One region of the Streptomyces sp. NPDC056987 genome, then DNA from elsewhere that is predicted to be linked to it. Evidence: riboswitches for the same ligand, from Rfam matches in the RefSeq annotation. Region 1 holds a riboswitch; each other region holds the start of a gene.

The links. Region 1 has a riboswitch for cobalamin ahead of ACFTZC_RS14730 (cobalamin biosynthesis protein). Riboswitches for the same ligand answer to the same signal wherever they lie in the genome.
Region 2: linked by a shared signal. The riboswitch ahead of ACFTZC_RS34230 (ribonucleoside-diphosphate reductase subunit alpha) and the one ahead of ACFTZC_RS14730 (cobalamin biosynthesis protein) in region 1 are both predicted to bind cobalamin.
Region 3: linked by a shared signal. The riboswitch ahead of ACFTZC_RS23585 (ABC transporter substrate-binding protein) and the one ahead of ACFTZC_RS14730 (cobalamin biosynthesis protein) in region 1 are both predicted to bind cobalamin.
Region 4: linked by a shared signal. The riboswitch ahead of ACFTZC_RS32725 (CbtB-domain containing protein) and the one ahead of ACFTZC_RS14730 (cobalamin biosynthesis protein) in region 1 are both predicted to bind cobalamin.

What each region holds. Positions count from the first base shown of each region.
Region 1 is NZ_JBHURV010000010.1:192,024-198,864, reverse strand. Features, by position in the region: gene ACFTZC_RS14750 (alpha/beta hydrolase) at 1-1,044, opposite strand, end outside; gene ACFTZC_RS14745 (class II aldolase/adducin family protein) at 1,160-1,861, opposite strand; gene ACFTZC_RS14740 (anion permease) at 2,056-3,339, shown strand; gene ACFTZC_RS14735 (hypothetical protein) at 3,412-3,675, shown strand; cobalamin riboswitch at 3,822-3,942, shown strand; gene ACFTZC_RS14730 (cobalamin biosynthesis protein) at 3,979-4,980, shown strand; gene ACFTZC_RS14725 (cobyric acid synthase) at 4,977-6,533, shown strand; gene ACFTZC_RS14720 (putative cobaltochelatase) at 6,604-6,841, shown strand, end outside.
Region 2 is NZ_JBHURV010000041.1:71,029-77,869, reverse strand. Features, by position in the region: gene ACFTZC_RS34245 (GntR family transcriptional regulator) at 1-85, shown strand, start outside; gene ACFTZC_RS34240 (carbon starvation CstA family protein) at 265-2,517, shown strand; gene ACFTZC_RS34235 (CstA-like transporter-associated (seleno)protein) at 2,514-2,804, shown strand; cobalamin riboswitch at 2,838-3,006, shown strand; gene ACFTZC_RS34230 (ribonucleoside-diphosphate reductase subunit alpha) at 3,154-5,553, shown strand; gene ACFTZC_RS34225 (ribonucleotide-diphosphate reductase subunit beta) at 5,553-6,563, shown strand; gene ACFTZC_RS34220 (ATP-binding protein) at 6,614-6,841, opposite strand, start outside.
Region 3 is NZ_JBHURV010000021.1:45,041-51,881, forward strand. Features, by position in the region: gene ACFTZC_RS23570 (sensor histidine kinase) at 1-783, shown strand, start outside; gene ACFTZC_RS23575 (hypothetical protein) at 776-2,092, shown strand; gene ACFTZC_RS23580 (DNA-binding response regulator) at 2,075-2,713, opposite strand; cobalamin riboswitch at 2,819-3,001, shown strand; gene ACFTZC_RS23585 (ABC transporter substrate-binding protein) at 3,069-4,154, shown strand; gene ACFTZC_RS23590 (FecCD family ABC transporter permease) at 4,151-5,254, shown strand; gene ACFTZC_RS23595 (ABC transporter ATP-binding protein) at 5,251-6,069, shown strand; gene ACFTZC_RS23600 (GNAT family N-acetyltransferase) at 6,121-6,720, shown strand; gene ACFTZC_RS23605 (ABC transporter substrate-binding protein) at 6,821-6,841, shown strand, end outside.
Region 4 is NZ_JBHURV010000037.1:43,653-50,493, forward strand. Features, by position in the region: gene ACFTZC_RS32690 (hypothetical protein) at 1-126, shown strand, start outside; gene ACFTZC_RS32695 (Mut7-C RNAse domain-containing protein) at 151-885, opposite strand; gene ACFTZC_RS32700 (GNAT family N-acetyltransferase) at 993-1,637, opposite strand; gene ACFTZC_RS32705 (DUF6597 domain-containing transcriptional factor) at 1,676-2,539, opposite strand; gene ACFTZC_RS32710 (TIGR03086 family metal-binding protein) at 2,611-3,231, shown strand; gene ACFTZC_RS32715 (GlsB/YeaQ/YmgE family stress response membrane protein) at 3,301-3,564, shown strand; gene ACFTZC_RS32720 (histidine phosphatase family protein) at 3,627-4,280, opposite strand; cobalamin riboswitch at 4,312-4,459, shown strand; gene ACFTZC_RS32725 (CbtB-domain containing protein) at 4,496-4,735, shown strand; gene ACFTZC_RS32730 (CbtA family protein) at 4,805-5,641, shown strand; gene cbiE (precorrin-6y C5,15-methyltransferase (decarboxylating) subunit CbiE) at 5,761-6,841, shown strand, end outside.

The DNA.
Region 1 (6,841 bases):
CGGGACGGCGTGGAGGCTGACCAGATCCGACCGGTGGGCCGCGAGTTCGCGCGAGGGGTTCCAGGGGGCGATCGTGTCGTCGGGGCCGTGGAAGATCAGCGTCGGTACGTGCAGATTGCGCGGGTCCGCCGCTTCCAGCAGCCGGTCGCCGTGCAGTCCCGTCCGCCCCTGGGCGGCCCGCACCGCGAGCGGCAGCAGGGGCCCGGGGATCCGGCGGGCGGAGGCCAGCGCCCGCAGGGTGGCCTCCCAGTCCAGCACCGGTGAGTCGAGCACGAGGCCGGAGATCCGCTCGCTCAGCGCCGAGTTCGCGGCGGCGTGCAGGGCCATCGAGGCGCCGGTGGACCAGCCGTGCACGACCACGCGCTCGGCGCCGAAGCGGACGGCGTAGCGGATCGCCGCGTCGAGGTCGCGCCATTCGGAGTCGCCGAGGTGGCCGAGGCCGTCCGGCGAGCGGGGTGCGCCGGGGTCGCCCCGGTAGGAGATGTCGAGGACGGGCAGCCGCTGGGCCGCGAGGAACTCCATGACGTTCAGCGGATGTTCCCGGGTGGTGCCGAGGCCGTGCACCGTGATCACCCAGGTGTCGCGCGGCCCCGGTACGAACCACGCGGGCAGGGAACCGAGTTCACCCGGGATCCACACGTTCTTGTGCGTGAGGCCGAGGGCGGTGCCGGGGTCCCCTTCGTACAGCCGCGGGGTGAACCGTACGCGGCTCCCGGGCACGAGGGTGCCGCGGCTGACCCGTTCCAGCCGGCGCACCACGGTGTCGGCCGGGCGCGGGACCCCGTCCAGGACCGGTCCGACGACGGCGTGCGCGCCCGCCCCCTCGATCCCGTACGTTCCGGGGCGCAGCGAGGCGAGCGAACGGGTCAGGGTGACCTGCCCGGCGGCCAGGGCGTGCACCGTGATCTTCGGGTCGCTGGGCAGGGGCCGCCCCGGCGGTGCCTTCAGCGCGGCATCGCTGGCGTACCGGCCGGCCGCGACCGCAGCCGCGCCGACCCCGAGCACTGTGGTGACGGCCGCTGCCGCCGCTGTAGCCGGGCGCACGCTCCCAGTGTCACCACCCGTGCGCGCCCCGGCCAGCGGGCGGGGGCCGTCGGAGGCGGAGACGGGAAGCGGGAGACGGGAAGCGGGAGGCGGGAGGCGGAGCCCGGGACCGGGGTCAGGTCCGCTGGCCGTACCCCTTGAGCTTCTCCGCCACCTCCCGCACCTGTTCCTCCGACAGCAGCGAGGGTTGGTGTCCCGGCACCGCGGCGGCCGTGAGCCAGAGGCGGCACATCCATTCGAGCTGGGCGGTGCGGTCGTACGCCTGGGCGAGGGTGTCGCCGTACGCCACCGTGCCGTGGTTCTGGAGCAGGCAGGCCGTACGGTCCACCAGGGCCTCCCGCATACCGCGGGCCAGCGCCTCCGAGCCGTACAGCGCGTAGGGGGCGACCCGGACGGCGCCGCCGAGGGCCGCCGCCATGTAGTGGATCAAGGGGAGTTCGGTGACGAGTGTGGAGACGGCGGTGGCGTGCACGGCGTGGGTGTGCACGACGGCCGTCGCCGATGTGTCGCGGTAAACGGAGAGATGCAGGGGAAGTTCGCTCGTTGGGGTGAGAGTGCCGAGAACCTGCCGTCCGGCGAGGTCCACGGCGATCGCGTCGCCCGGCGCGAGCCGGTCGTACGGCACTCCACTGGGGGTGACCAGGACAAGCTCCCCGACGCGCACGGAGACATTGCCCGAGGTGCCGACGACCAGGCCCTCCGCGGCCGTTCTGCGGGCTGTGTCGACGAGCTCCGCCCAGGCCCGTTCCAGAGCCTCCTGACCGGCCCCCCGACCGGCCTCCGTCCGGCCCTCCGCCACGCCCCGCGCGCCCGTCATCTCGCCTCGCTCGTCCGCCAGTTCGCCGTGTTCGCCGGTCCCGTCATCCGTCATACGGCGATCCTGCCAGGCCCCGCCGTCAACCTCACGGGGTGAGTCACCCCGAAGACCCACCTAGTTCATCTTCCGTTCACCCTGACTCCCTACGTTCACCGAGGCCACCGACGTCGAACGATTGCCTGGGTCCTGGGTCAATGGAACACATCACACTGCTGCTCGCGATCGTGATCGTGACAGCGCTCGTGTTCGATTTCACGAACGGTTTCCACGACACCGCCAACGCGATGGCGACGACCATCTCGACCGGCGCTCTGAAGCCCAAGGTCGCGGTGGGCATGTCCGCGGTCCTGAATCTCGTCGGCGCGTTCCTGTCCGTGGAGGTCGCCAAGACGATCTCCGGCGGGCTCATCAACGAACAGGGCATCAGAACCGAAGTCATCTTCGCGGCGCTCGTCGGCGCCATCCTGTGGAATCTCTTCACCTGGCTGCTCGGACTCCCGTCCAGCTCCTCCCACGCTCTCTTCGGCGGCCTGATCGGCGCGACCCTGATGTCCGTCGGCGCCTCGGGCGTCAACGGCGGGGTCGTCATCACCAAGGTCCTGATCCCCGCGCTCGCCGCCCCCGTCGTCGCCGGGCTCGCCGCCCTCCTCGCGACGCGGCTGACGTACCGGATCGGCCAGGCCGTCAACGACGGCGACGACCGGGTCACCGCCAAGGGTTACCGGGCCGGGCAGATCGCCTCCGCCGGGCTCGTCTCCCTGGCCCACGGCACCAACGACGCGCAGAAGACCATGGGCGTCATCACGCTCGCGCTGGTCACCGGCGGCGTTCTCGCCCCCGGCTCCAACCCGCCCCTGTGGGTCATCGTCTCCGCCGGGATCGCGATCGCGCTCGGCACGTACCTGGGCGGCTGGCGCATCATCCGCACCATGGGCACCGGCCTCACCGACCTCCAGCCGCAGCAGGGCTTCGCCGCCCAGACCAGCGCCGCGACGGTCATCCTGGCCTCCTCGCACCTCGGCTTCTCGCTCTCCACCACGCAGTCCTGCTCCGGCGCCGTCATGGGCGCGGGGCTCGGCCGCAAGGGCGGGGTGGTGCGCTGGTCCACGGCCACGCGGATGTTCGTCGCCTGGGGGCTGACGCTCCCGGCCGCGGGTCTGGTCGCCGCCGGCGCCGAGTTCCTGACCGGCCAGGGCACCTGGGGCATCGTCGTCGTCGCGGTGCTGCTGATCGCGGGCTCCGCCGGGATCTGGCTCGCCTCGCGCCGCAAGCCCGTCGACCACACCAACGTCAACGCCGACGAAGCCGTCGCCGACGGCGGCTCGGGCCGGACCGGTGAGCCGGCCGGTGTGGTGACCGCCGCCGTCGCGGCCGTCACCCCGCCTCCCCCGGCGGGCGCCGCGGGCCAGGACCTCTCGGCCACCATCCCCGCCCCGGCGGACCAGAGCGGCGAGCCCGCCCGCCGCGCCACGGTGTGATCCGCGCCGCCTCTTAGCGCCGCTCCTCCTCTCCGCCTCATCTCTCCGCGCCACCTCTCAGGAAGCGACCGCATGGACATCGACTGGGCAGCACTCGGCTCCGTCTTCGGCGTCAGCCTCGTGGCGACCGTCGCCCTCGTGGGCCTCTTCAGCCTGGGCGTCGTGGGCCTCGCCAAGCGGGGTTCCGCGCCCGCGCAGGGCCAGGCCGGGACCTCGACCGCCGCCTCCACCCCCGCCACCGGACCGGCGCCCCTCACCGCCCGCGCCGGCGCCTACCTGTGCTTCGCGCTCTGCGCCGGAGCCGTCGCGTACGGGATCAGCCTCATCGTGGCCTGACCGTCACGCACGCCATACGCGCCACACGCGCCACGCACGTCCCCGCGGGAGCCCCGCATCGGCCGACCGGTCCGGTGTGGGGCTCCGCACACTGTCCCGCCGCAGGTCAAGGATGAGTTGACGGGTCCTGCGCGGCGTGGTGGACTTCCGGGGCCATTGACGACGGCAGCAGAGGAAGCCGGTGCGAATCCGGCGCGGTCCCGCCACTGTCACTGTGAGCCTCGCCTCCAGGAGCCAGGAACTCTCGCCGTCGCATCACGTACGTCGAGCCGGGGCGCGGACCCTGAGTGAGGACACTTCGCCATGCCTGGCTGCGGTTCTGCCGCCGCGCGCGGCGGCGGCCGGGCCGCCCCTGCCGCCGAGCGGATCTTCGCGTACGGTGCCACCCTCGGGCTCCTGGCCGACCGGCTGTTCGGCGATCCGCGCCGGGGACATCCGGTGGCCGCCTTCGGCCGGGCCGCGGGAGCTGTCGAGCGCGCGCTGTGGCGCGACCACCGGGGCCGCGGCGCGCTGCACACCGCGCTCTGCGCCGGAGCCGCCGCCGGGGTCGCGGCACTGGCCGCGGCGGCGGTACGCGAGCGGCCCGCCGCCGCCGTGACGCTGACCGCCGCCGCCACCTGGGCCGTGGTGGGGGGCACTTCGCTGGGCCGGGAGGCACGGGCCGTCGGCGCGGCGCTCACCGCCGGGGACCTCGAAGGGGCCCGCGGGCGACTGCCGCATCTGTGCGGGCGTGACCCGTACTCCCTGGACGAGGACCAGATCGCGCGCGCCGTCGTGGAGTCCGTCGCCGAGAACACCTCCGACGCCGTCGTCGGCGCCCTGGTGTGGGGCGCGCTCGCCGGGACGCCGGGGCTCGTGGGGTTCCGCGCCGTGAACACGCTGGACGCGATGGTGGGTCACAAGAGCGCCCGTTACCGCCGGTTCGGCTGGGCGTCGGCCCGCCTCGACGACGTCGTGGGGTGGCCGGGCGCCCGGCTGACCGCCGCGCTGGCCGTCGCCGCGGGCCCGGACCGCCGAGGCGCGCTGCGGGCCCTGCGGCAGGACGCGCACCGCCATCCGAGCCCCAACGCGGGCCCCGTGGAGGCGTCGTTCGCCGGGGCGCTGGGCGTACGGCTCGGCGGGACCCTCGCGTACGGCGGGCGGGTGGAGCACCGGCCCGTCCTGAACGGCACGGGGCGCCCCGTCGGGGTCCCGGACATCGAGCGCGCCGTACGGCTGGCCGGCCGGGTCAACGTGCTGGCTCTCGCGGCCTGCGTGACGGGCCGATTCGTGTACGGGGCGATGCGTACCGGGAGGCCTGGATGAGCCGGAACAGCGGTGGCGCGGGGCTCGGCGGAGGGCTGCTGATCGCCGGGACGACCTCCGACGCGGGCAAGAGCGTCGTCACGGCGGGGATCTGCCGCTGGCTGGTGCGCCAGGGCGTGAAGGTCGCGCCGTTCAAGGGCCAGAACATGTCGCTGAACTCGTTCGTGACGCGCGAAGGGGCGGAGATCGGGCGCGCCCAGGCGATGCAGGCACAGGCCGCGCGGGTGGAGCCGACCGCGCTGATGAACCCCGTCCTGCTCAAGCCGGGCAGCGACCGCAGCAGCCAGGTGGTGCTGATGGGGAAGCCCGTCGGGGAACTGAGTGCACGCGGCTACCACGGAGGCAGGCAGGAGGCGCTGCTCGGGCCGGTTCTGGAGTGCCTGGCGGAGCTGCGGTCCACGTACGACGCCGTGATCTGCGAGGGCGCCGGCAGCCCGGCGGAGATCAATCTGCGCCGGACGGACATCGTGAACATGGGCATCGCGCGGGCCGCGCGGCTGCCGGTGGTCGTGGTCGGGGACATCGACCGGGGCGGGGTGTTCGCCTCCTTCTTCGGGACGACCGCGCTGCTGAGCCCCGAGGACCAGGCGCTGGTCGCGGGGTATCTCGTCAACAAGTTCCGGGGCGACGTGTCGCTGCTGGAGCCGGGGCTCGACATGCTGCGCGGGCTGACCGGGCGGGCGACGCTCGGGGTGCTGCCCTTCCGGCACGGTCTGGGCATCGACGAGGAGGACGGGCTGCGGGTCTCGCTGCGCGGCGCCCTGCGCGAGTCGGTGGTGGCTCCCCCGTACGGCGAGGACGTGCTGCGGATCGCGGTCTGCGCCGTACCCCTCATGTCGAACTTCACCGATGTGGACGCGCTGGCGGCGGAGCCCGGGGTCGTGGTGCGGTTCGTGGACCGCCCCGAGGAGCTGGCCGACGCCGATCTGGTGATCGTGCCGGGCACGCGCGGCACGGTGCGGGCGCTGGCCTGGCTGCGGGAGCGCGGGCTCGCCGACGCGCTGGTCCTGCGGGCCGCCGAGGGCCGTCCCGTGCTGGGGATCTGCGGCGGCTACCAGATCCTCGGCGAGCGGATCGACGACGAGGTGGAGTCCCGGGCGGGATCGGTGGCCGGGCTCGGACTGCTGCCCGTACGGGTCAGGTTCGACCGGGAGAAGACCCTCGCGCGGCCGGTCGGGGTGGCCCTCGGCGAGCGGGTCGAGGGGTACGAGATCCACCACGGCGTGGCGGACGTGCGCGGCGGGGACGCCTTCGTCTCGGACCCGCAGGGGCGGGCGCTGGACGGCTGCCGGGCCGGGGCCGTGCAGGGCACGCACTGGCACGGGGCGCTGGAGAGCGACGCGTTCCGGCGGCGGTTCCTGGCGGAGGTGGCGCGGGCGGCCGGCCGGCGGTTCGTGCCCGCGCCCGGCACGAGCTTCGGCGCACTGCGCGAGGAACAGCTCGACCTGCTCGCGGACCTCGTCGAGGAGCACGCGGACACGACGGCGCTGCTGCGGCTGATCGAGGAGGGCGCCCCGGCGGGGCTGCCGTTCATCCCGCCGGGGGCGCCGTGAGCGCCGCGCGCCGCCCCGGAGTCCGTCCGGTCATCGACGAGTCACCCGAACCCGAAGGAGCGATCAGCCTATGAGCACCCCCTTTCCGTTCACCGCCGTGGTGGGCATGGACGACCTGCGGCTCGGCCTGCTGCTGAACGCGGTCAGTCCGGCGGTCGGCGGCGTCCTGGTGCGGGGTGAGAAGGGCACCGCGAAGTCGACGGCCGTACGGGCGCTGGCCGCGCTGCTCCCCGAGGTGCCGGTGGTGACGGGGTGCCGGTTCAGCTGCGATCCGGCCGCGCCGGATCCGCGGTGCCCGGACGGGCCGC
Region 2 (6,841 bases), on a different contig from region 1:
CGGCGAACCGGTGGAGTGGGTACGGTCCGTCTACCGCGGCGACCGCTACAAGTTCGTGGCCCGCCTCCAGCGCCCCCGCCCCTGAGCGGGGCCCCGGAACGAAAACCCGCCACGGCGACATAAACCCACCGTGCGCGGGCAGTTAACGTTCCGGGATATGGGCTGGTGGTAGCGCGTCCCGGGATGGTCCCCTAGATTTCCTGCGCATTACGCGTCAGGTACAACGCAGGTGACCAGCGGTGACCAGTGAGGGGACGACTCGCCATGCCAGAGCCCGCGCCGAAAGGCGCCCCGTCGGCCGACACCCCGTCGACCGACCCCGCGCCGACCGGCACCCCACCGAGGACCACCGGGGGTCTCACCCCGAGATCCGTCGTCATCTGGACACTGGTCGCGCTGGTGGGCGCGGCGGGCTGGGGGGTGCTCGCCCTCTCCCGGGGCGAGGAGGTCTCGGCCGCCTGGATGCTCGCCGCGGCGCTCGGCTCGTACGCGATCGCCTACCGCTTCTACTCCCGCTTCATCACGAACCGTGTCCTCAGGGTCGACAGGACCCGGGCCACCCCCGCCGAACGGCTCGACAACGGGGTCGACTTCCACCCCACCGACCGGCGCGTGCTGTTCGGCCACCACTTCGCGGCCATCGCGGGCGCCGGGCCGCTGGTCGGCCCGGTGCTCGCCGCGCAGATGGGGTATCTGCCCGGCACCATCTGGATCGTCGCGGGCGTCATCTTCGCCGGCGCCGTCCAGGACATGGTGACGCTGTTCTTCTCCACCCGCCGCGACGGCCGTTCGCTCGGCCAGATCGCCCGGGACGAGATCGGCCCCTTCGGCGGCGCCGCGGCCCTGATCGCCGTCTTCATGATCATGATCATCCTGCTGGCCGTGCTGGCGCTGGTCATCGTCAACGCGCTGGCGCACTCGCCGTGGGGCGTCTTCTCCATCGCCATGACCATCCCGATCGCCCTCTTCATGGGCGTGTATCTGCGGGTGCTGCGCCCCGGCCGGGTCAGCGAGGTCTCGCTCATCGGGGTGGCGCTGCTGCTGTTCGCCATCGTGGCGGGGGGCTGGGTCGCCGAGTCCTCGCTCGCCGACACGTTCACGCTGGAAGCGGGCACGCTGGTCATCTGGATGATCGCGTACGGCTTCCTCGCCTCCGTGCTGCCGGTGTGGATGCTGCTGGCGCCGCGCGACTACCTGTCGACCTTCATGAAGGTCGGCACGATCGTGCTGCTGGCGCTGGGCGTGGTGATCGCGCTGCCCACCATGAAGATGGAGGCGATCACCGACTTCGCGAGCCGCGGTGACGGCCCAGTCTTCGCCGGGTCGATGTTCCCGTTCGTCTTCATCACCATCGCGTGCGGCGCGCTCTCGGGTTTCCACTCGCTGATCTCCTCGGGCACGACGCCGAAGATGGTCCAGAAGGAGACCCAGATCCGGATGATCGGTTACGGCGCGATGCTGACCGAGTCGTTCGTCGCGATCATGGCGCTGATCGCCGCCTGCATCATCGACCCGGGGCTGTACTTCGCGGTCAACTCCCCGGCCGGGGTCATCGGCGGTACGGTCGAGTCCGCCTCGCAGGCCGTCGCCAACCTGGGCTTCACCATCTCGCCCGACCAGCTCGCCCAGGCGGCCAAGGACGTCGAGGAGACGAGCCTGCTGTCGCGGACGGGCGGGGCACCGACCTTCGCCCTCGGCATGGCGGAGATCTTCTCGTCCGTCGTCGGCGGCACCGCCATGAAGGCGTTCTGGTACCACTTCGCGATCATGTTCGAGGCGCTGTTCATCCTCACCACGGTGGACGCGGGGACGCGTGTCGGGCGCTTCATGCTCCAGGACATGCTCGGCAACGTGTACAAGCCGATGCGCGAGGTGAGCTGGAAGCCGGGCGTCTGGTTCGCCAGCGCGGTGGTGGTCGGCGGCTGGGGCTACTTCCTCTGGGTCGGCGTCCATGACCCGCTGGGCGGCATCAACCAGCTCTTCCCGCTCTTCGGCATCGCCAACCAGCTCCTGGCGGCCGTGGCGCTCGCCGTCTGCACCACGCTGCTGGTCAAGTCCGGCCGCCTGAAGTGGGCGTGGGTGACGGCCGTACCGCTCGCCTGGGACGCCGCCGTCACGCTCACCGCGAGCTGGCAGAAGATCTTCTCGTCCGACCCGAGGGTGGGCTTCTTCACCCAGCGCGACGTGTACCAGTCGGCCATCGACCGGGGCGAGGTGCTGGCCCCGGCCAAGAGCATGGACGACATGCACACCGTGGTCACCAACTCCACGGTGGACGGGGTGCTTTCGGCGCTCTTCGCGGTCCTCATCCTCGTGGTCATCGCGGACGCCGGACGGGTCTGCTTCAAGGCGATCCGCGATCCGGAGGGCGTCCGGCTGGCGGAGGTCCCGTACGTCGAGTCGAAGATCGTCGCCCCGGCCGGCCTGATCCCCACCCAGGAGGAGAAGGCGGAACTGGCCGCCGCCGAGGCCACCAGGGAGCGGGAGAGCGTCCCGGCGGGAACGGGCCCGGCATGACCCGGATCCAGAGCCGGGCGGATCGGGTACGGCACATGGCCGGGCGGATCCGCTGGTACGTACGGGAGTTCACCGGCGAGTCGGCGTACGAGCGCTACGTGGCCCACGCCCGGGCCCACGCGGACGCGGCAGCCGGTGCGGGAGCGGGCGTGGGCACGGGTACGGGTACGGGCGTAGGTGCCGGCGCCGGTGACCCGGCGGGCGGGATCATGACCCGCCGCGCCTTCGAACGCAGCCGTACGGACGCCCGCGAGGCCGATCCGCGCGAGGGCTTCCGCTGCTGCTGAGCCGCCGCCGATCCCGCACTGCGGCGCCGTACGACACAACATCTGGGGGGTGGCGCGGCGCGCGCCCCCCAGATGTATGCTCGACCTCGCTGTCGACGCAGGGGAATCCGGTGTGAATCCGGAACTGTCCCGCAACGGTGTACTGTGGCGCGCTTTGTCGCGCCCGCCAGTCCGAACACCTGCCGGCAGTGCGTCCGGCTCGACCGATCCGGGCGCCCAGACGTCCGGGCCTCGCGGTTGGGCCGGTGGACGCGGCGCGGTGTGCTGCCCTCTGCGATGACGGGCGTACGGCCGTGCGCGCGGACCCGTGCCTCCTCGCGGCCCAGAGCCGAGCGAGGGAGAGCACCACGTGACCATCGCGCCAGCGGATCCGGTTTCAGCAACGACCGAGCGGGGGCCCGGAGCCGGGCAGCCACCGGCGGCCGACGCCCCCGGCACCGCGCTGCTGCGGATCCTGACCGAGCTGACCGCCGATCTGCCCGACGCCGACCCGGGCAGGATCGCCGCCGCCGCGCTGCGCGGCCGTAACGCCCGCTCGGACGAGGCCGAGCTGCGCGAGCTGGCCACGGAGGCGGCGGCCGGACAGATCTCCGAGGACCCCGCGTACTCCCGGCTCGCCGCCCGGCTGCTCACCCGTACGATCGCCGACGAGGCCGCGTCCCAGGGCGCCGTGTCGTTCTCCGCGTCCGTCGCCACCGGCCACCGCGAGGGCCTGATCGCGGACCGTACGGCCGGCTTCGTCGCGCGCCACGCCGCACGCCTGGACGCGCTGATCGACCCGGCCGCCGACGACCGCTTCGGCTACTTCGGGCTGCGCACCCTCTACAGCCGCTATCTTCTCCGGCACCCCCTCACCCGGCAGGTCGTCGAGACGCCGCAGCACTTCCTGCTGCGCGTCGCCGCCGGGCTCGCCGAGGACGACAGCGACCGGGCGGTGGCGGAGGTCGGGCGGCTCTACGGGCTGATGAGCCGCCTCGACTACCTCCCCTCCTCCCCCACGCTCTTCAACTCCGGCACCCGCCACCCCCAGATGTCCTCCTGCTACCTGCTGGACTCGCCGCTGGACGAGCTGGACTCGATCTACGACCGGTACCACCAGGTGGCGCGGCTCTCGAAGCACGCGGGCGGGATCGGGCTCTCGTACTCCCGTATCCGCTCGCGCGGTTCACTGATCCGGGGGACGAACGGCCACTCCAACGGCATCGTCCCGTTCCTGCGGACCCTCGACTCCTCCGTCGCCGCCGTCAACCAGGGCGGCCGGCGCAAGGGCGCGGCCTGCGTCTACCTGGAGACCTGGCACGCGGACCTGGAGGAGTTCCTCGAACTGCGCGACAACACGGGCGAGGACGCGCGCCGTACGCACAACCTCAATCTCGCGCACTGGATCCCCGACGAGTTCATGCGCCGGGTCGAGGCGGACGGCGTCTGGTCGCTCTTCTCCCCCGTGGACGTGCCGGACCTGGTCGACCTGTGGGGCGACGCCTTCGACGCCGCGTACCGCAAGGCGGAGGCCGACGGTCTCGCGCGCAGGACCCTCAAGGCCCGTGAGCTGTACGGCCGGATGATGCGCACCCTCGCGCAGACCGGCAACGGCTGGATGACCTTCAAGGACGCGTCGAACCGTACGGCCAACCAGACCGCCGAGCCCGGCCACACCGTCCACTCCTCCAACCTCTGCACCGAGATCCTGGAGGTCACGGACGACGGCGAGACGGCCGTCTGCAACCTCGGCTCCGTCAACCTGGGCGCGTTCGTGGACGCGGCCACCGGCGACATCGACTGGGCGCGGCTGGACGAGACCGTCCGTACGGCCGTCACCTTCCTCGACCGGGTCGTCGACATCAACTTCTACCCGACCGAGCAGGCCGGCCGCTCCAACGCCAAGTGGCGCCCGGTGGGCCTGGGCGCGATGGGCCTCCAGGACGTCTTCTTCAAGAAGCGGCTGCCCTTCGACTCCCCCGAGGCCGCCGCGCTCTCCACCCGGTTCGCCGAACGGATCATGCTCGCGGCGTACGAGGCCTCCTGCGACCTCGCCGAGCGGGACGGCCCGCTCCCCGCCTGGTCCAAGACGCGCGCGGCGCGCGGGGTACTCCACCCCGACCACTACGACGTGACGCTGAACTGGCCCGAGCGCTGGGCGGCGCTGCGCGCCCGGGTCGCGGAGACCGGCATGCGCAACTCCCTCCTCCTCGCCATCGCGCCGACGGCGACCATCGCGTCGATCGCGGGCGTGTACGAGTGCATCGAGCCGCAGGTCTCGAACCTGTTCAAGCGCGAGACGCTCTCCGGGGAGTTCCTCCAGGTCAACTCCTACCTGGTGGAGGAGTTGAAGCGGCTCGGCGTCTGGGACGCCCGGACCCGCGAGGCGCTGCGCGAGGCGAGCGGCTCGGTGGCGGGCTTCGGCTGGATCCCGGCGGAGGTACGGGAACTGTTCCGTACGGCGTGGGAGATCCCGCAGCGGGGCCTGATCGACATGGCGGCGGCCCGTACGCCGTTCCTGGACCAGAGCCAGTCGCTCAACCTGTTCCTGGAGACGCCGACCATCGGGAAGCTCAGCTCGATGTACGCGTACGCCTGGAAGAAGGGGCTCAAGACGACGTACTACCTGCGCTCACGCCCGGCGACCCGGATCGCCCGCGCGGCGGGCTCGGCGCCGAGGCCGGCAGCTGTCCCCGCTCAGCTCACCCCGGCCGACGAGGCGATCGCCTGTTCCCTGGAAAACCCCGAGTCCTGCGAGGCCTGCCAGTAATGACGACGGAAAAGAATCTCCTGGACCCGGGCTTCGAGCTGACGCTCCGCCCCATGCGCTACCCGGACTTCTACGAGCGCTACCGCGACGCGATCAAGAACACCTGGACCGTGGAGGAGGTCGACCTCCACTCCGACGTCGCCGACCTCGCCAAGCTCACCCCCGGCGAGCAGCACATGATCGGCCGGCTGGTGGCGTTCTTCGCGACGGGCGACTCGATCGTCTCGAACAATCTGGTGCTGACGCTCTACAAGCACATCAACTCCCCGGAGGCGCGGCTCTATCTCTCGCGCCAGCTCTTCGAGGAGGCCGTGCACGTCCAGTTCTATCTGACCCTGCTGGACACCTACCTCCCGGACCCCGAGGACCGCGCGGCGGCCTTCGACGCGGTCGAGGAGATCCCGTCGATCCGCGAGAAGGCGCGGTTCTGCTTCCGCTGGATGGACTCGGTGGAGAAGATCGACCGCCTGGAGTCCCCGGCGGACCGGCGCCGCTTCCTGCTGAACCTGATCTGCTTCGCGGCGTGCATCGAGGGCCTGTTCTTCTACGGAGCGTTCGCGTACGTCTACTGGTTCCGCTCGCGCGGTCTGCTGCACGGCCTGGCCACGGGCACGAACTGGGTCTTCCGCGACGAGACCATGCACATGAACTTCGCCTTCGAGGTCGTGGACACGGTCCGCGAGGAGGAGCCGGAGCTCTTCGACGACGCTCTCCAGCAGCAGGTCATGGACATGCTGAGGGAAGCGGTCGAGGCGGAGCTCCAGTTCGGCCGGGACCTGTGCGGCGACGGACTGCCGGGCATGAACACGGAGTCGATGCGCGCGTACCTGGAGTGCGTCGCGGACCAGCGGCTCCAGCGCCTCGGCTTCCCGCCGGTGTACGGGTCGCAGAACCCGTTCGCGTTCATGGAGCTCCAGGGCGTCCAGGAGCTGACGAACTTCTTCGAGCGGCGCCCGTCGGCGTACCAGGTGGCGGTGGAGGGCACGGTCGCCTTCGACGACGACTTCTGACATGTACGGGAAGGGCGTGGCCGTCGCGAGCAACTGCGCGGCGGTCACCTTCAGGAGAAGTACTCGGCCGCGCTGTACCTCACCTCTGCCCAGACCGTCTTGGTGTACGGATCCCGTACGCCCCACCCCCACCGGTCGGCATGGGCGGCGACCAGCAGCAGCCCCCGCCCGCCGGTCGACTCTCCGTCGGGCGGCGGGAAGATCCCGGGCGCGCGGGGCAGCCGGCCGGGCCGCGTGTCGATGACCTCGACCCGGACCCGGTCGGCCCCGAGCCCGAG
Region 3 (6,841 bases), on a different contig from region 1:
GACGGCTGGACGTACGCGCTGCCCAACGTGGCCTGGCTCTTCGTCCAGGCTCTGCTCTGCCAGGGGATGTTCCGGCTGGTCCTGCGCGGCAGCCGGGCGGCCGACGCGGCGGGCGCGCGGGCCGCCGAGGCGCGGCGGCGGCACGATGTCGCCCAGGCGCAGCGGTCGGCCGAGCGGGAGCACCTCGCCACGCTGCACGACACGGCGTGCGCCACCCTGCTGATGGTCTCGGCGCACGGCCGGTCGCTCAGCCCGGAGGTGGTCCGCACCCAGGCGGGCAAGGACCTGCGCAGGCTCGCGGCCGCGCGGGCACCTGTGGCGGCCGGGGTGCCCGGCGCGTCCGCGTCGTCCGGGGCCACGTCCGAGGCGTGCGAGGTGGGTCCGGTCGACCTGACGCGGGAACTGGTCGCGGAGCTCGACGGCCGTCTCCTCTCCGTCGACGCCGCGTTCGACCGTACGCCCGGCTCCCTGGGCGCCGTTCCGCCGCCCGTCGCCGTCGCGCTGCGCGGCGCGCTGGGGGAGGCCCTGCGCAATGTGGAGCGGCACGCGGGCGTCCGCGCCGCGACGGTGACGGCGACCCGGGCCACCGACACCGTCACCGGAGCCGTCGCGCTCGTGGTCCGCGACGAGGGCGGTGGGTTCGACCCGGCGCGCGTGCCCGCCCACCGGCGGGGGCTGGCCCGCTCGATCGTCGAGCGGATGGAGTCGGCGGGCGGCCGGGCCGTGATCGTCTCGCGTCCCGGCGAGGGCACGACCGTACGGCTGGAGTGGCCCCGTGCCTGACCAGCCGAAGGCGGGTACTCCGGGTACGCCGGGCACTCCGGGCGCTGTTGACGCGGCTGGCGTCCCGGCGGACATCCCGGCGGACATCCCGGCGGACATCCCGGCGGACGTCGCGGCCGATGTCCCTGCGGACATCCCGGCCGCCGACCCGCTGACCGACCGGATCGCCCGTGACATGCGCGCCGGGCTGCGCGTGGCCGGGCTGTTCATCCTCACCGCCGTGCACCTCGGGCTGGCGCTGCCCGCCCTCCTCGCCAGTCTGCGCGGTTACGACCGGCCCTGGGTCCAGCTCTTCGCGTTCACCCTGCTCACCCTCCTCATCATGGTGGACGCGCTGCTCGGCGCCGACGGGCGCGGCCGACCACGCCCATGGGTCGTGCTCGGTCTGACCTGCGCCCTCGTGGCGTCGGCCGTCTCCACCGGCCGGCTGCCCGTGGCGGACTTCATCGGGACCCCGCACTGGACATTCCTGGAGATCGGCTGGTTCGGGGTGCTGCTGCTCTTCGACGCCGGGCTGCGGCCGACACTCGTCTTCATCGGCGGCCATCTCGTCCTCACCTTGACGCAGTTGCTGCTCGCGGGGGTGCCGACCCGGCAGGCCGCCTCCGGCATGGCCGTCAGCGCCCTGGCCATCTGCACCTTCCAGGTCGCCGCCGCGATGCTCGCCCGCTCGCTCGGTGACTGCGCCGCCGCCGCGAGCGCCACCGCGCGCGAGCAGGAGCGCGTCCGTACGGAGGCCGCCGTCGCCGCGCAGGTCCACGCCGACCAGCGGGCCCGCTACGCCGAACTGGACCGTTCCGTCATGCCGTTGCTGACCGGGCTCGCCGACGGCTCGCTCGACCCGGGGGACGAGGCCGCCCGGCGCCGCTCCGCCGTCGAGGCCGCCCGGCTCAGACGGCTCTTCGCGGAACGCGACCACGCGCACGATCCGCTGCTCCACGAACTGCGCGCCGGTATCGACGTCGCCGAACGCCACGGCGTCGACGTACAGCTCGCCGTACGCGGGGCCTGCGCCCCGGTCGACCGGCGGCTGCGCCGCGCGCTCACCGAGCCCGTGCTGGCCGCGCTCGCGACCGCCGAGCGCGACGCCCGCGCCACGGTCGTGCGTGGCGGCGGCCTGGTGCGGGTGAGTGTGGTGACCGACTGCCCGGCGACGGGGCCGACGGAGATCCCCGAACCGACCGAGCCGGGGGTACGGGTGCGCACGGTGCGCAGCGAGGGGCGGCTGCTGGTGGAGGCGTCGTGCACCCTCGACGGCCCGGACGACACCCCCGAGGACGCGCTCACCGCGTCACAGCTCGTCCAGTGACGTCAGCCCGTCCTGAATGGCCCGCGCGACCAGGTTCGCCTTGGTCGTCGCGGGCCGCCCCGCGTTGGCGTACTTGATGCGCACCCGCTCCAGATACGTGTTCACCGTACGGACCGAGAGCCCCAGGCTCGCCCCGACCATCGCCTTGGACTCCGACTGGAACCACTCCAGCAGCACCTCCACCTCGCGCGGCGTCAGCGCGGGCCGCCCCTTCCGGGCGTCGCTGCCGAACGCCCCGGCCAGCGCGGGCGGTGTGTACGGGCGGCAGTCGGCCGCCGCCAGCGTCGCCGCCATGAGGTGCCGTTCGCCCTCGGCCTTGGTGAGGTACGTGAACGCCCCCAGGTCCAGGCAGGTCAGCGCGGTCTCCTGGCTGTCCTGCATCGTGTAGACGATGACCTGCCGTTCGCCCGCGACGAGTTGGCGCAGTTCGGGGTAGGCGGGCACCCCGTGAGCGAGCTGGAGGTCGAGCACCACCACATCCGCGTCCCGTCCCGGCCCCGTCGTCGCCACCGACAGGTCCGGCCCCTTGGCGGTCACCGCGATGGGCCGCTCCGACGCCGCGTACCAGGACTCGATGCCCGCGAGGACCACGGGATGGTCGTCGATCAGAGCGACACTCACGGGCGAGGTTTCCGGCATGCCTCATTGTCCGCCGCCCCCGTTCCCGCCGATCGCCGCCGGGTGGAAAGCGCCGGAAAGTGCTGGTGTGGGGCGGAAAACCGCCTGTGATAGCTTGCCGAGGCCAGTCGAACCCATGTACGTGGGTCAGGGAATCCGGTGGGAATCCGGAGCTGACGCGCAGCGGTGAGGGCGACGGGCGGGGCATCGGCCACTGGACGGCAGTCCGGGAAGGCGCCTCCGTCCGGGTGACCCCGAGTCCGAAGACCTGCTGGCGGCCTCCGTCCGCGTCCTGTGGCGGGGGAGCACCGTACGACCGGGCTCCGCGCATGAGCCCTCGACGCAGAGGAACGACTCCGTGCCGATCGCACGCCTCGCCCGCCGTGCCACCCCTTTCCTCGCCGCCGGCGCCCTGCTGCTCACCGGCTGCGGTACCGGCCCGGACTCCGGAGCTGATTCCGCTTCCGGTTCCGCATCCAATTCAGGTTCCGGTTCCGGTTCCGCCCGGGCCGCCGGCTATCCCCGTACCGTCACCAACTGCGGTCGGGAGGTACGGATCGAGGCGCCGCCTGAGCGGGCCGTCTCGCTCAACCAGGGCACCACGGAGATCATGCTCTCCCTCGGCCTCGGCGACCGCATGGCCGGGACCGCCACCTGGACCGACCCGCTGCCGAAGAGCCTGGAGAAGGAGAACGCAGGGGTCGAGCGGCTGGCGGACAACAGCCCCTCCTTCGAGAAGGTCCTGGACGCCGAGCCCGACTTCGTCGCCGCCTCCTTCGAGTCCACCCTGGGCAAGGGCGGCGTGGCCACGCGCGCACAGTTCGAGGAGGTGGGCGTACCGGCGTACGTCTCGCCGTCCGACTGCGCCAAGGACAACACCGGCGACACCGACGGATCCCGCGCGACGCCGCTGACGATGGAGGACGTCTACGGCGAGATCCGCGATCTGGCCACGGTGTTCGGCGTCGAGGAGCGCGGTGCCCGGCTCGTCGCGGGGCTGAAGGACCGGATGGCGAAGGCGGTCGCCGGGATCGACGCGAAGAAGGCGAAGGACACCACCGTCCTGTACTGGTTCGCCAACTCCGAGGCCCCCTTCATGGGCGGCTGCTGCGGCGCGCCCGGCATCATCACCGACGCCGTCGGCGCCGAGAACGTCTTCGACGACACCCACGACGAATGGCCGCAGATCAACTGGGAGACGGTCGCCGACCGCGACCCCGCCTTCCTCGTGATCGGCGACCTCACCCGTAAGTCGCAGACGGCCGAGTCGGCGGCGAAGAAGATCGAGTTCCTGGAGACCAACCCGGTCACCAGGGTCATGGACGCGGTGAAGCACCAGCGGTACGTACGCCTCAGCGGCCAGGCGATGAACCCGAGCATCCGCACCGTGGAGGGCGTCGAGCAGGTGGCGGCGGCGCTGCGCGCGTACGCACCCGCCAAGTGACCACCGCGGAACGGGCGTCGCGGACGCCCGCCGAAGGGAGCCCGACGCCGCCGGACCCCGGCGGCTCCCGCGGGGGCCGGCGGGCCGCGGCCTGGATCCGCCCGGTGGGGTGGGCCTGCGGCCTCGCCGCGCTCGCCTTCTCCGTCGCCGTGGCGATCACCATCGGGCCCGCGGACATCCGTGTCGGAGACGTCTGGTCGGTCGTCGGCGCGCACCTGGGCCGGGGCGAGTCGCAGCTCACCCCGATCCGCGACGGCATCGTCTGGAACCTGCGGCTGCCGCGCACCCTGCTGGCGGCCGTCTGCGGCGCCGGGCTCGCGGTGTGCGGCGCGATCATGCAGTCCCTGCTCCGCAATCCGCTCGCCGACCCCTTCGTCCTCGGCGTCTCCTCGGGAGCCTCCACCGGCGCGGTCCTGGTGGTCGTGCTCGGGGTCGGGGGAGGGGCGCTGTCGGTCTCGGGCGGGGCGTTCCTCGGCGCGCTCTGCTCGTTCGGGATGGTGCTGCTGCTCAGCCACACGCTCGGCGGGACGACCGACCGGGTGGTGCTCTCCGGCGTGGCCGCGATGCAGCTCTTCTCCGCCCTCACCTCCTTCGTCGTCCTGACCGCCGCCGACGCGGAGACCACCCGCGGGGTGCTGTTCTGGCTGCTCGGCTCGCTCGGCGGCGCGGGCTGGACCGATGTCCAGGTCTGCGGCGCCGTCCTGCTGGTGGCGCTGGCGGTGTGCGGCGGGTACGCGCGCACGCTCGACGCGTTCGCCTTCGGGCAGGACGCGGCGGGGCACCTCGGCGTCTCCGTGGCCCGTACGCGCCTCGTCCTGCTCACCGTCACCGCGCTGCTGACGGCCGCGCTGGTCGCCTCGGCGGGCGCGATCGGCTTCGTCGGACTCGTCCTGCCGCACGCCGCCCGCGCGCTGGTCGGCCCGGGGCACGGCCGGCTGCTCCCGGTCACCGCGCTGACCGGGGCGGTCTTCCTGGTGTGGGTCGACACCCTGGCCCGTACGGTGCTCGACCCGCAGGAGGTACCGGTGGGTGTGGTGACCTCGCTCATCGGGGTGCCGGCGTTCGTCCTGGTCCTGTACCGGGGCCGGAGGATCCGATGACGCACCCGACCCCGGCATCGGTCCCCACGGGGCTGAGCGCCGACCGGGTCTCCCGCGCCGCCGGGGGCCGCCTCATCCTCGACGGGGTCTCCCTCGCGCCCGCGCCGGGATCCACCGTGGGGCTGCTCGGCCCCAACGGTTCGGGGAAGTCCACCCTGCTGCGGCTGGTCTCCGGCGTCCTCGCCCCCACCTCGGGCGTCGTCACCCTGGACGGCAGGACCCTCGTCGAGACGGGCCGCAGGGCGGTCGCGCGCCGGGTCGCGGTGGTCGAGCAGCAGACCGACACCCAGGTCGAGCTGAGCGTCCGCGAGGTCGTACGCCTCGGCCGCGTCCCGCACCGCCGCGCCTGGTCGCCGCCGTCCGCCGGGGACGAGGACGCCGTACGGACGGCCCTGGAGCGCACCGGTCTGACGGACCGCGCCGGCCAGTCCTGGCACACCCTCTCCGGCGGCGAGCGCCAGCGCGTCCAGATCGCCCGCGCCCTCGCCCAGGACCCCCGGGAACTCCTGCTGGACGAGCCGACCAACCACCTCGACATCCAGCACCAGCTCGATCTGCTGCACCTGGTCGTCACGCTCCCGGTCACCACCGTCATCGCCCTGCACGACCTGAACCTCGCCGCGATGTACTGCGACGAGGTCGTGGTCCTGCGCGCGGGCCGGGTGGTGGCCGCCGGGCCTCCGGGCGACGTGATCACCGAGGAGCTGATCGCGGACGTCTACGGGGTACGGGCGTCGGTCACCCGGGACGACGGCGGGACGGGCCGCCCTCATGTGCGGTTCCTCGGCACCGTGCCACGGGCCGGTGACGCATGACATGGAGATCCCGGTGACGGTCCGCCGAGGCTTACTGCATATCATTCGCAAGTGCCCAGCTATCGCATTCGAACAGCCACCCCCGAGGACGCCGACGCCGCCCGCGTGGTGATGCTCGACACCGTGTACCACGACTTCCGCTCGGGGTACGTGCCGCGCTGGCACGGCGACATCATCGACATCGAGGCCGCCTATCTCGTCCCCCCGCGCCACACCCTGCTGGTCGCCGTGGAGGAAGGGGGAGTTGGAGGGGCGGCGGGGGAGGCGGGGAGCGGCGGAACCGTCGTCGCCACCGCCGCCCTCGACTCCCGGGGGCCCGCGTATCCCCCCAACCCCCGCTGGCTCGCGGAGCGTTACCCCTCCGGGGAGACCGCGCAGCTGCGCCGGGTGTACGTGCACCCCGGCCACCGGCGCCGGGGGCTCGCTCGCGCGCTCGTGCGTGAGCTGCTGGACTTCGCCGCCGCGGACGGCGGTTACCGCTCCGTCTATCTGCACACCGACCCCTCGGTCACCGGCGCCGAGCCGTTCTGGCGGTCGCTCGGGAAGGTGGTGTGCGACGAGCGCGACGCCGCGGAGGTTGCGGCGGGTGATCCGGCGGGCACGGTTCATTTCGAGCTCCCCGTCCCCCTCGGGATCCCGGGGCCCCGATGAAAACGATTGTCATGTAATCTTTCGTTCGCCCGTGCCCGCCCGTGCCCGCCAGTGCCCGAGGACACGCACCAGGCTGTCCATCGCGTAGAGAACGAGGACCATGCGCCCTGCCCACCGCCGC
Region 4 (6,841 bases), on a different contig from region 1:
GGCACCCCGTACGAGATCGTCGTCCGGATCGACACAGCCTGGAACGGCGGCGCGAGCGACCTCAACCCCGGGAACCACCGGCACCGCGTCCTGGCCCCGGACACCGGGGACCCGTACGTCTTCTGAGCCGACCCGGCGCCCGTCACGCCGTCACGCCGCCGCGTCGCCGAACTCCCGCACCGCGTCGTCGACGATCGCCGCCAGCCGGGCGTGGTGCGCGCCGCGCCAGTAGACCCGGCCGCAGGCCGCGCAGCGGGCGAAGACGTCGTAGCCGCGCTGGGTGCCGTGCTGGAGCTGCTCCTGGACGGACTCCTTGTCCGCCGGGCCCAGTTGGCCGTTGCAGGCGGTGCAGCGGGTCCAGGGGGCGAGGACGGGCGCGAAGCGCTGGAGCACGTCCCTGAGCTGGTCGTCCGGGCGGTCGCTGTAGATGTACGCCCCGGCCCAGATCTCCCGGCGGCGCAGCAGCCCGCGGTCGCGCGAGAGCATCACCCGGCGTTCGGCGGCGGAGAGCGTGGCCAGGGCCGGGTCGCCTAGGTCCTCGCTCTCGTACGCCGCGTCGACGCCCAGCAGCCGCAGCCGGCGGGCGAGGGTGCCGAGGTGGACGTCGAGGAGGAAGCGCAGCGGCGCGCCGGGGACGGTCTGCGGCCGGGGCACGGAGCGCACCTCCACGGACTCGCCCGCGGCAGGGATGTGCGAGAAGGGCACCTCGCGGCCGTCGACCAGGAGGGGGCCGGCCTCGGTGAGCGGGACGCCGAGGGATTCCACGGCGTGGCCGAGGGTGGACGAGCCGTCGGTGCGCAGGGCCGTGCGTCCCGTACGGCGCTCGGCCGCGACGAAGAGGCGCAGTTCGGGGGCGAAGGCGATCTGGATCTCCGGTCCGTTCACGCCGCCAGGATGCCACCGCGCGCCCGGGCGGGCCAGGGGTTTCCCGGCCGGGTGGCAGGGGCGCGGAGCGGCTGTGGGGGAGGAGGTGGGTGAGGAGGTGGGTGAGATCAGGTGAGGCGCAGCCGCCAGTTGTTGACGCGGCGGGGATGCCCCGGCGGGTACTCGAAGTCGCGCTCGCCCAGCAGGGAGAAGCCCGCCCTGCGGCACAGCGCGTTCGACGCCGGGTTGTCGACGGACGGGAACGCGTGCAGGGAGCGGTGCGTCCGCTCGGCCCGTGCCCGCTCGACGACCGCGGCCACGGCGGCCGCCGCGATGCCCCGGCCCTGGTGGGCGGCGAGCACCGTCCACCCCGTCTCGTACACCTGCTCCCCGTCCCAGGTCTGCTCCCAGAAGCCGATCGTGCCGACCGGGATCTCCTCGGGGAGGAGGACGACGCGGAACATCCGGCCCTTGTCCGTGCGGTCCGCGCTCAGGGCCACGTACCGCTCGTGCCGCTTGAGGATCTGCTCCTCGGTCTCGGGGCCGCCGAGGTGGGTCATCAGCTCCGCCGCGTTCGCCGCCCGGAGCAGGCCGAGGTCGCCCGCCGACCACGCGTCGATCCGGACCCGCGGTGACCCGGGTGCCGGGCGCACCCGCCCGGCCTCGCCGCGCAGGCCGCCCTCGCCGTGCGCGGCGGCTCCGCCGACTCCGCTGTCTTCGCCGGTTTCGCTGCCCAGGCCGTCCCGGCTCTGTTCGGTCCCCTCGGTCCTCATGACCGCAACTGTAGGTCGCGGGTCCGACAGCGGCGCTCTCAGCGGGCGTACGCCGTCGGCGGGACCCCGACCGTCGCCGTGAAGTCCCGGACAAGATGGGCCTGGTCGCTGTAGCCGAGGTCGGCGGCGAGCGCGGGCCAGTCGACGGCGCCGGACTCCGCGCGTTCCAGCGCCTCGTGGATGCGGTAGCGCAGGATGACCCACTTCGGGCCGACGCCCACGTACGCGGCGAAGAGCCGTTGCAGCGAGCGCGCCGAGACACCTTCCTCCTCGGTGAGGCGGCCGACGCGCCGGATCGTACGGTCCGTCCTGATCCGGTCGGCCAGGGCCATGGCGCGCAGGGCCTCCGGATCGGGGCGCGGGTCGAGGCCCAGCAGATACGCGTCCAGCGCGGCGACCCGGGCGTCCTCGGCGTCCTCGTCCTCGTCCTCGGGGGTGTCGGGGGTGCCGGGGGCGTCCGGGGCGGCGGGGGTGCCCGGGCCGAGAATCGCCGTGAGGTCCGCCTCCGTCGTCGGCAGGACCTCGCCGACCGGCACCCGGCGCCCCGTCCACTCCGCCACCGGCCGCTCCGGCGCGAAGGGACGGAAGCCGCCCGGCCGGAACTGGATCCCGCACACCCGGCCGCGGCCCTCCAGCTTCTGCGCGAACAGCTCCAGGCCGACGCCCGCGACCTCCCCGAACGCCACGGGGCTCGGAGTGTCGAAGCGCTGGAACACCACGTTCACCGACGGGTGAGGCACCACATGGGAGACGTACGGCCGCTCCAGGTCCCAGTCGATCAGCCAGTAGTGCTCCAGATACGGCCGCAGGGCCGGCGCGGGCTCGCGGCGGCGGAACCGTACGCGCGCGAAGAGGCCGGGGGCGTCGACGATGCCCCGGGTGTCACGCCGCGGACCTGCCATTCACGGAACGTATCGTCGCGCGTCGCGTTTGTTCAAGACGCGGGGGCGGCGCCGTCCCTACCGTCCGTCCCATGAGCGAGAAGAACGACATCAAGATCAGCGCACCGGACGGCATCAAGATCAGCGCACTGCTGAAGTCGGCGGCGGACCATGCCCTCCCCGTCGTCCGTGACATCGGTGACGAGCAGCTCGGCGCGCCGACGCCGTGCGCCGAGTACGACGTCCACGCCCTGCTCGACCATCTCTTCCAGGTCGTCGTGAACTTCCAGGCGCTCGCCGCGAAGCGGGACGCCGACTTCGGCGCCGCCCCCGAGCACCTCACGGGGGAGTGGCGCGAGCGGTTCGCCGCGGAGACGGCGCGGCTCGTCGACGCCTGGGACGCGCCGGGCGCAGACGAGGGCACGTCGGGGGCGATGGGGCTGCCGGCCAGGACGGTCGGCTCGATGGTGCTCGGGGATCTGACCGTCCACGCGTGGGACCTGGCGCGGGCGACGGGGCAGCCGTACGAGCCGGACGCGGCCCTCGTCGGCCTGCTGACGGCGGAGTTCGGGTCGCTGGCGCCGACGGCCAGGAAGATGGGGGTGTTCGGGGAGCCGGTGCCGGTGGCGCCGGACGCGGCGCCCTTCGACGTACTGCTGGCCCTGACCGGCCGCGACCCGGGCTGGGTGCCCCCGCACCGCCCGCAGGACTGAACGGGGGCATGGCGGGCAGATGTTCGGTCAGTACCGCTTTCGACAGCAAGTGGGCGAAGAGGAGGGGACATGGAGATATCCGGCTTTGTCGCAGCCATTGTCGTCGGCATCGTCATCGGCGTGCTGGGACGGCTCGTGGTGCCGGGGCGGCAGCGCATCGGGGTGCTGCTGACCATCGGCGTCGGTATCGTCGCGGCGCTGGTCGGTACGTTCGTCGCGGCGGCGTTCGGCGTCGCGGACACCCGGGGCTTCGACTGGATCGAGCTGATCATCCAGGTCGGCCTGGCGGCGGTGGGCGTGGCCGCGCTGGACCGCGCGAAGGGCCGCGGCTGACCACTGCCGGGGATTTCGCTACGTATCCGGTCAGCCCCCGTCAGGCCCCCGTCAGGCTTCCGTCAGTCGTCTCCGCCTTCTTCGGAGCCCTCGCCGGCGTCTTCGCCGGTGCCGGTGAGCGGACGGCCGCCGAGCAGGTTCCAGCGGCCGTCCCGCCCGGTGAGCTCTGTGACGGTCAGCGGCCGTACGTCGAACCGCCAGAACGCGGAGGCCGGCGCCGAGAGCGCGTGCAGGGCGGCGGCGCGGACGATCTCCGGTTCGGCCACGGCGATCACGCGGGGGGTCTCGGGGCTCAGCGTTTCGCACCACCGGCCGACGCGGGCGTAGAGCGCGAGCAGGGTCTCCCCGCCGTGCGGCGCGGCCGACGGGTCGGCGAGCCACGCGCTCACCTGCGCCGGTTCGGCGGCCGCGACCTCGTCGAGGGTCCTGCCCCGCCAGCGCCCCATGTCCCACGGCGCGAGTTCCGGCACCGGCCGCGCGTCCAGGCCGAGCAGACCGGCGGTCGTACGGCAGCGGGGTGAGGACGAGACGTACACGGCGGCGCCGCGCGGGAACTCCTCCCGTACGGCCTCGGCCTGCCGCACCCCGGCGGCGTCCACCGCCCGCGTCGCGGCGCCGGGCCCGTCCTCGGGAAGGTCGCCGAAGCGGGCCGCGCGCAGGGCCGGGCCGATGGCGGGTGAGATGAGCTGCACGCGGATCGTCGCGCGGATCGTCATAACGAAAGGCCCCCTTGGCCCGTCTGCCGGTTCGCGGTACCTTCACGTCGATATCCACGACGGCGGGACGGAAGTCCGGTGAGATTCCGGCACGGTCGCGCCACTGTATGCCGATTCCGGCCGCGTGCCACGCGGCGGGGAACCGGTGAGTCAGACCCGACGGCCGTCGTTCGAGCTCCATCAACGGGACGCGAGTTCCCTCAGGAGGATGTGCCATGGCTCAGTCCATCGCGCCTGCGAACACCGCTCTTCCGCCCACCTCTGCCACCGGTGCCGCCCCGGCCCCGCTTCCGCTGCGCGCCGTGCTGCCGTGGGCGGTCTTCGTCGGCACCCTGATGCTGGTGCTGCTCTACTTCGTCGGCGCCGAACAGGGCGCGACCTCGGTGATCTCCGGTGCCGGTGTGCACGAATGGGTGCACGACGGCCGTCATCTGCTCGGGTTCCCCTGCCACTGACCGTCGGCGTAAACGGCGGACAGCGGACAGCGGACAGCGGAAACAGCAGCGACAGCGGAGATGACGCGCATGCATGCCTTCACCGTCAGAAACCTCCTGGTCCGCGGCATGGTCGCGGGCGTACTGGCCGGACTTCTCGCGTTCGTGCTGGCCTACTTCGCGGGTGAGCCCTCCGTACGGGACTCCATCGCGCAGGAGGAGACCCGGTCCGCCCCGGCGCATCAGCACGGCGCCGCGGCGGACCCCGTACCCGCGGGGGAAGCGGGAGAGGAAGAGGAGGAGGAACTGGTCAGCAGGCCGGTCCAGTCGACGTTCGGGCTCGCCACCGGTGTGCTGGTGTACGGGGTGGCCCTCGGCGGGATCGCCTCGCTGGTCTTCGCGGTGAGCCTGGGCAGGATCGGCCGGTTCGGGCCGCGGGCGACCTCGGCGCTGGTCGCGGGGGCCGCCTTCACGACCGTCTACCTGGTGCCGTTCCTGAAGTATCCGGCGACGCCGCCCGCCGTGGGCAATCCGGACACGATCGGCAGGCGCACGACCCTGTTCTTCCTGATGATCCTGCTCAGCGTCCTGCTGGCGGTCATCGCCGTCATCGCGGGGAGAAGGCTGGCACCCCGGCTCGGCAACTGGAACGCGTCGCTCGCCGCGGGCGCCGGTTACGTGGCCGTCGTCGCCGTCGCCTGTCTGGTGCTGCCCGCCAACGCGGACGCCGTCCCCGCGTCCTTCCCCGCGGCGCTGCTGTGGGAGTTCCGGCTCGCGTCGCTCGGGGTGCAGGCGCTGCTCTGGACGGCCTTCGGGCTGATCTTCGGGGAACTGGCGGAGCGGATGCTCCGGCCGCGGGCGGTGGCCGATGCCGCCGTCGTGCCGCCCGGGGCACCCGTCGGGGAGCCGCGGGCGGCCGGACAGTAGAGTGCGGGGTCGGTCTTCTCCCAGCTCAGAGGTGTACGGCAGTGAGCGTCCCGCCCCCTGGTCCCGCGCCGTCCGCATCGTCGGCCCCTGATGCGGTGCCGTCGGCCCCGGGTCGGCCGGTGACCGTGGTCGGGATCGGCGCGGACGGCTGGGCCGGGCTCTCCGGCGCGGCGCGGGAGGCCCTGCGCGGGGCGGACGTGGTCATCGGCGGGCCCCGCCAGCTCGGCCTGCTGCCGGCCGCGGAGTGCGCGGGCGAGCGGGTGGCGTGGCCGTCGCCGCTGCGCCCCGCCGTGCCCGGCCTGCTCGCCGCGCACGCCGGACGCCGGATCGCGGTACTGGCCAGCGGGGACCCGATGTTCTACGGGATCGGGCGGGCGCTCGGCGAGGTCGTCGGCGCGGCGGCGCTGCGCGTGCTGCCGCATCCGTCGTCCGTCTCGTACGCCTGCGCCCGGCTCGGCTGGCCGGTGGAGGAGACGGAGGTCGTCACGCTCGTCGGCCGCCCCGCCGAACGCCTCACCGCCGCGCTGCACGACGGCCGCCGGGTGCTGGTGCTCAGCGCCGGGGCCGGGACGCCCGGGGAGGTGGCGGCGCTGCTCCGCGCGCGCGGCTACGGGCCGAGCCCGCTGCATGTGCTCGAACAGCTCGGCTCGGAGCGCGAGCGGCACCGTACGGCCACCGCCGACGCATGGGCCGGTCCGGCCGGGGACCCGCTCAACGTGGTGGCGGTCGAGTGCCGCCGCGCGCCCGGCGCGCCGCGCCTCGGCGCCGTACCCGGGCTGCCGGACACGGCGTACGAGCACGACGGACAGCTCACCAAACGCCATGTGCGCGCCGCCACGCTGGGCGCGCTGGCGCCCGCGCCGGGGGAGCTGCTGTGGGACATCGGGGGCGGGTCCGGTTCCATCGCGGTGGAGTGGATGCGTACGCACCCGTCCTGCCGGGCGGTGTCCGTGGAACGCGATCCGGCGCGCGCCGAGCGCATCGGCCGGAACGCGCGGGCGCTCGGTGTCCCCGGGCTGCGCGTCGCCGTCGGCGCGGCGCCCGCCGCGCTCGCCGGACTGCCGGTACCCGACGCGGTGTTCATCGGCGGCGGGCTGACCGCGCCGGGCCTGCTCGACGCCTGCTGGGAGGCGCTGCCCGTGGGCGGCCGGCTGGTCGCGAACACGGTGACGCTGGAGTCGGAGGCGCTGCTGGCCGACC